2 regions of the Paenibacillus sp. FSL R5-0636 genome follow, and region 1 is predicted to be linked to the other one. Evidence: riboswitches for the same ligand, from Rfam matches in the RefSeq annotation. Region 1 holds a riboswitch; the other holds the start of a gene.
The links. Region 1 has a riboswitch for S-adenosylmethionine ahead of metA (homoserine O-succinyltransferase). Riboswitches for the same ligand answer to the same signal wherever they lie in the genome.
Positions count from the first base shown of each region.

Region 2: it holds a riboswitch for S-adenosylmethionine, as region 1 does, so the genes downstream of both, MKX34_RS27290 (methionine ABC transporter ATP-binding protein) here and metA (homoserine O-succinyltransferase) in region 1, are expected to answer to the same signal.

Region 1 is NZ_CP150232.1:1,895,318-1,898,741, forward strand. Features, by position in the region: gene MKX34_RS08220 (HRDC domain-containing protein) at 1-201, shown strand, start outside; gene corA (magnesium/cobalt transporter CorA) at 288-1,223, opposite strand; SAM riboswitch class I at 1,620-1,749, shown strand; gene metA (homoserine O-succinyltransferase) at 1,865-2,785, shown strand; gene MKX34_RS08235 (PLP-dependent transferase) at 2,822-3,424, shown strand, end outside.
Region 2 is NZ_CP150232.1:5,960,224-5,963,647, reverse strand. Features, by position in the region: gene MKX34_RS27300 (COX15/CtaA family protein) at 1-517, shown strand, start outside; gene MKX34_RS27295 (Cthe_2314 family HEPN domain-containing protein) at 673-1,407, shown strand; SAM riboswitch class I at 1,510-1,645, shown strand; gene MKX34_RS27290 (methionine ABC transporter ATP-binding protein) at 1,748-2,764, shown strand; gene MKX34_RS27285 (methionine ABC transporter permease) at 2,764-3,423, shown strand.

The sequences.
Region 1 (3,424 bases):
CCGCAGAATGAGCAGGAGGCGATATGGAATGCCTATGTAGAGGTAGGAGATCTTTTTCTAAAGCCAGTGCTGCATAAGGTGTATGGGGAGGATTTTTCAGCAGCAGAAGGGCTGGATAGCTATTATGAACGTCTACGGCTGATGCGCATTCGTTTCCGGCGGGAGCAAGCTCCTAAAGTGGACATGGCGACCAGTTTCTAGTAGCTTTTTCTCATATCAAAAAGACGAAGGCTTCCTTACACCATAGGGTTAAAGGGCCTTCGTCTTACCTATTCGTCCGTTTATTTTCATAGCCATTCTTTCTTGCGGAATACATACAGCATCCCACAGCCTAACGTCAACATTAGACTTATCACGGCAAAATAACCGTATTTCGTATGCAATTCAGGCATATGATCAAAGTTCATCCCATAGATTCCGGTGATTACGGTCAAAGGCATGAATATCGTTGTAATCGCGGTAAATACTCTCATAATTTCATTGGCGCGGTTGGCGATACTGGATTGGTAGGCCTCACGTAAGTTGCCCATGAGATCGCGGTACGTCTCAAAGGTTTCGGATATTTTAACTGCATTTTCATAAATGTCGCTAAAATACTTCTGCAGCTGATCATCAATCAGACGGAGGTCTTTTTTGTTCAGGGTATTGATAACCTCTTTCTGTGGTCCCAGCATCTTCTTTAACCATAAGATTTCACTTCGAAGACCGATAATCTCACTCAGATGAGATTTCTTGGTATGCATTAGAATATCCTCTTCAAGCTTCTCAATCCGGGCTTCAATTCGGTCACCTACGGAGAAATAATTATCTACGACAAGGTCAATAAGCAGGTAAAGGAATTGGTCAGGTTCGCTAACCTCTTGTTCCCATAACATGGGCTTCAGGATGCGCAGCTCGTGGATCTTTTGTTTCGTTACAGTAATAATATAATGTCTGCCCAAGAATATATTGAGTGCCCGCAGGAAAATTTCCTCATCATCAAAGCGGATGCTGTTTACAACAATAAAGTAATGACTTTCGTATATTTCGATCTTTGGACGTTGATCCTCTTCACTAAGGCAATCCTCAACAGCGAGATCATGCAGGTTGAACAGGGGCTGAAGCAGCTCCAAATCCTCCACATCTGCATCAATCCAATAGAACCCTTCTGTTGGGGGTGTCAATGTTTCATCAATTTCATCAATAGGTGTAAAAACCCCTGCATTCACCAGCCGGATTTTCATCTGATTCCACTCCTTCTATCCCCGGGTCTTCACCAGGGACTGCTAATTAAGCACAGAGAAAAAATCAGCTTGGCCGGCGTTACAATCAATACAAGAGGCCGAATGACGATTCGAGGGCATGAAGAAGAACTGCTCCCGCCGCCGGCAAGCTGATGATTATCCTGTGTGGTTGCTCATTTTGTACACTTAATTGCGAGCTCGGGTCGCCTTCCATTCTTCTTCTCACCTCTTCTTTTCGTTCAGGTATGAAATACTTGTCTAGTATAACAACGGAGTATGCCTCTTTCAAGCAAATTTATTGTTACTTTAAGGCTACTTCAGCATTGTATGGACTTGACGAAAAGGAGGTTCATGATTTAAAGTAAATTTTAAAGAAATTTAATTGAATACAGCTAAATCTTATCAAGAGCAGGTGGAGGGACTAGCCCTATGAAACCCGGCAACCGGCGTGTGAACGCACGGTGCTAATTCTTGCGGAACTTTGCTGACGACTAAACCCCGTCCAAAAGTTTCTGGCAGATGAGAGAGGCGCATATGACTGTAGATATGACCTTTCTCGTTTTCCGAGAAAGGTCTTTTTATTGTTCAGAAAGCCGCGATGTGACAACATAACCTAAATACAGTTAAGGAGTGGAAAGACAATGCCAATTAAAATTCCCGACAGTTTACCAGCAAAAGAAGTACTATCCGGAGAAAATATTTTTGTGATGGATGAAAGTTTGGCTTTCCATCAGGATATCCGTCCACTAAGGATTGCTATTCTGAATCTCATGCCGACTAAAGAAACGACGGAGACTCAATTGCTGCGTTTAATAGGAAATTCACCGCTGCAAGTTGATGTTACCTTGCTGCATCCACGCTCACATACTTCTAAGAATACTTCTGCTGAGCATTTGAGAAGCTTTTACAAAACTTTTGACGAGATCAGCCACCGCCGTTTGGATGGCCTTATTGTTACAGGAGCACCCGTAGAGCAAATGGAGTTTGAGGAAGTATCCTATTGGGAAGAGCTAAAAGAGATTTTTGAATGGAGCAAGGATAATGTGACCTCGACCATGCATATCTGTTGGGCGGCACAGGCAGGGTTGTATCATCATTTTGGTGTTCGTAAAGTGGCATTGCCTGAAAAATGTTTTGGTGTATTCTCCCATACGATTAATCAAAATAACATTAAATTGCTGCGCGGTTTTGACGAGGTATTCCATGTACCGCATTCCCGTCATACCGATGTCTCCCGCGAAGATATTGAGAGCAATCCAGATCTGCAGATTCTGGCAGAATCCGAAGAAGCTGGTATGTATCTAGTAGCTACGACCGACGGCAAACAAATATTTGTGACCGGACATTCCGAGTACGATCCTCTATCCCTGAAATGGGAATATGATCGTGATTTGGAGAGGGGCATGGAGATGGCCTTGCCGAAACACTATTTCCCTAAAGATGATCCAGAACGGACACCTCCTGCAGTGTGGCGTGCACATGCCAACTTATTATTCTCTAATTGGCTCAATTACTATGTATATCAAGAGACACCTTACGATATCGACCCGATTGTTTATTAAGATCAGCGCTACATTATAATTTAGGAGGCATTTATCATGGACGACAAACTTAGGATTGAAAGCAGACTGGCACAAATAGGTTCACAAGAAGATCCGGCTACCGGAGCCATTAATTTTCCTATCTATAATGCTACGGCATTCCGTCACCCGAAGCTTGGGCAGAGCACAGGTTTCGATTATAGCCGTACCAAAAGTCCGACCCGTTCCGTACTGGAGAATGCGGCTGCGGAATTGGAGTCTGGTGATGCAGGTTTTGCCTGTAGCTCTGGGATGGCGGCTATTCAAACCATATTTACCCTGTTTGGGCAAGGCGATCACTTGATCGTTTCGCTGGATCTTTACGGCGGGACCTATCGTTTGTTGGAACGAATTATGTCCAAGTTTGGAATCACTGCTTCCTATGTAGATACGAATGATTTGGATGCGCTTGGGGCTTCCCGTCTTCCAAATACAAAGGCGATATTTATTGAAACGCCAACGAATCCTTTGATGATGGTTACGGATATTGCAGCGGTTGCTACTTGGGCTCGTCATCATGGGCTGCTCACAATTGTAGACAATACACTGCTGACTCCATTTTTCCAGCGTCCTCTGGAATTAGGTGCGGATATTGTAGTCCATAGTGCTACCAAATATTTG
Region 2 (3,424 bases), 3.0 Mb from region 1:
TCAAAAGAAGCCCGTAAGTAAGGCTTTTCGCAATTTAACTTGTTTTACTGCCATCTATTCTTATATTGTCGTGTATATTGGAGCCTTTGTAAGTCATACGGATTCACAGGGCGGGTGTTCGGGTTGGCCGCTTTGTAATGGAGAATGGGTTCCGGAGCTTTCCGGAGGTGTAGGTGTTGTTTTTACGCATCGGATTGCGGCTTTGCTCTTATTCATGCTTACTGCGCTGCTTGGGCATTTAGCATTTTGGAAACATAAGGATTATCCAGAGCTTAGAGCGCTAGGTGTAGCTGCAGTGCTGTTATGCTTGATGCAGGTGTTTAGTGGGGCGGCTGTGGTTTACACCCTAGATAATGAAAGATTGTACATATTTGCCGCTTTGGCTCATATTTTGCTGATTGCCAGTTTGTTTGGTGTCTTATGTTATATGAGTGTAAGAGTCTGGCAGCTAAATCGTGCGGGTAGTGTCGTGTCTGGAAAAAATGTAACGAACCCAATGATTCCACCGCCTTGGTAGAACATTCCCTCCGTGGATAGAGGCGCTTCACCCGCGGAATAATAAAGTGGAAATCGGTATATCGTGGAGCTGATTGGCCGATGCTTACGTCGCGAGTTTTGTACGAAGCAGTCCATGGAAGCAGACGCTGAACAAAACTTTAGGAGGACTGGGATATGCTGCGGGTATTACTTGGAGAGCCGCCTCGAAAGAACAGTGGTGTGTTGGCTGATGCGATGGAGAATATGGCCACTTTTGCAGCATTGCTGCGCAAGGAAATGAGTGCCCATGAGGATAATGACCATGAATACCGCAAGCTGGAGATTTGGACACGTGGGCTGATTTCCTCTCTGGATGAACTGGAGCAAAGTTGGTTCGCGGCCGCTTTTTACCGGAAATTAGTGATTGCGGGTTATATGGATGATATGACACCGGTGGAACAGGGCGATTATGCACGTTATGTTTATTTTTATAAAGATGGCTTTATCCGGGTTTTCTCTCTTCTGGACAAGCTTGGGACGGTACTGAATCATTTTTATGATCTCAAAACATCCAAATTAAAAACGCACTTTTCTTACTTTACAGTGCTGCGTCAGCTTCAATTATTGAATGTGCATCCTGCATTAGCGGATCAACTGGAACAGATCAAGAACTCCTACCGCGATCCATTGGAGAATTTACGCAAGCGCAGAAATGCTGAAATTCATTATATGAATTCTGAAATGCAGGATGATTTGTGGCAGCGGCACCAAGGTCTGCATGACAAAATTCAGCTCGAGGATCTGGATAGCCATCTTGAGGATTTAAAACAATCGCTCGAAATGAACTGTAAGACATTAATCGCGGCATTCAGCTACAGCAATGAACAGCTGCGTAAGGAAATAAGCAAGGCAAAGAGCATAAAATCGTAATCGTTCAATATATTTCCTTTTGACAAAAATCGATAAACTCACTATACTTATGCTTGCATTAAAGTATGTACGATTTCAGAAAAAATATAATTTCATAACTTTATCTTATCGAGAGCGGCGGAGGGATAGGCCCGATGAAGCCCGGCAACCGATTTGTATCCAGCGCGGGAAGCGTTGTACAAATGTCATGGTGCTAATTCCTACAATGGCGCAGGTTGCGGTCGTTGGCAGATGAGAAGGCATTGTCTTAATAAACCCACAGAGCCTCTTGCGATCTGCATCGATCGTTGGAGGTTTTTTTGTATAGAATAAGTGAAATATAAAGGGGGGGCGACGAGAGTTGATTAATCTAAAAGGGATAACAAAGGTTTATGGAAAAGGGAGTAATGCGGCAACAGCGCTTTCTGGATTGAATCTGTCCATCGAGAAAGGTGAAATATTCGGAGTCATCGGCCACTCTGGAGCGGGGAAAAGTACATTGATCCGTTGCATTAATCTGTTGGAACGTCCGACAGAAGGTGAGGTCTGGGTAGACGGTGTTGAACTAACTAGCCTTAACCAAGGTCAATTACAGGAACAGCGGCGCAAGATTGGGATGATTTTTCAACATTTCAATTTGCTTTCTTCGGCGACGGTGTATGATAATATTGCCTTTCCACTGCGACTTGCAGGTACATCTAGAACAGCTATTGATACAAAAGTGAAAGATCTGCTCGCTCTAGTTGGGCTTGAAGAACATACAGATAAGTATCCTTCTCAGTTATCTGGAGGACAAAAGCAGCGGGTCGGCATCGCCCGGGCACTAGCCAGTGACCCTGATGTGCTGTTGTGTGACGAGGCCACTTCTGCGCTTGATCCCCAGACAACGGATTCCATTCTTAAGCTGCTGCTTGATATTAATAAAAGATTCCATTTGACCATTGTGCTGATCACGCATGAAATGCATGTAATCCAGAGCATCTGCGACCGTGTCGCGGTCATACATGGTGGTGGGATTGTTGAACAAGGCAAAGTTACAGAGGTATTTCTCAAGCCGCAGCATGAGGTTACACGCGATTTCATCCGCAGTGAGACACAGAATGAAGGGCCTCTTCGAGTGGCGCTTGATGCTGCTGCCGGGGATAACTCTCAAGCTGTCAAAATTACTTTTTTCGGAGAAAAAACTTACGGCTCGGCACTATCCGATGTCGTGCGTGATACGGGTGTGAGCTTTGCAATCTTACATGGTACCATCTCAACGATTAAAGATGTGCCTTATGGACAGATGATTGTGCGGTTTGAAGGGCCAGCTGAGGCAATTGCTGTAACGATCTCCAGACTAATTGCTCAAGGCCTTGATGTGGAGGTGATTTCGTAATGAATTTTGCAGATCTAAATTGGCAAGAAATGATGGATGCTACGGTTGCTACTATAAAAATGATATTTTTTTCCGGATTGTTCACAATTATTCTTGGTTTACCACTCGGAATTCTATTGTATTTATGGGGGAAATCGAATAGTATAGTAATCAGAGTAACTTACTCGGTCTTATCATTACTTGTAAATATCCTACGTTCCGTACCCTTTATCATTTTGATGGTGGCTCTAATTCCTTTCAGCAAAGCCGTTGTTGGAACCTCCATTGGTGTACTCGGTACGATTCCACCTCTGGTGATTGGTGCAGCTCCGTTTTTTGCCCGCTTGGTAGAGACGTCGTTAAGAGAGGTAGACCGCGGAGTCATCGAAGCCGCACAAGGTATGGGAGCATCGACGAACCAAATCGTTATGCGTGTTCTTTTGCCAGAAGCTCGTCCAGGTCTGCTAGCTGGAGTTACGATCACACTGGTTACACTGGTCTCCTATACAGCAATGGCTGGTATGGTTGGGGGCGGCGGATTAGGTGACTTGGCGATTCGTTACGGCTACCACCGCTATGAGACGGAGATTATGATTGTTTCTATATTATTTATTGTCGTACTGGTGCAATTGCTACAAATGGCCGGTGACCGACTCGTAAAACATTACACACGGAAATAAG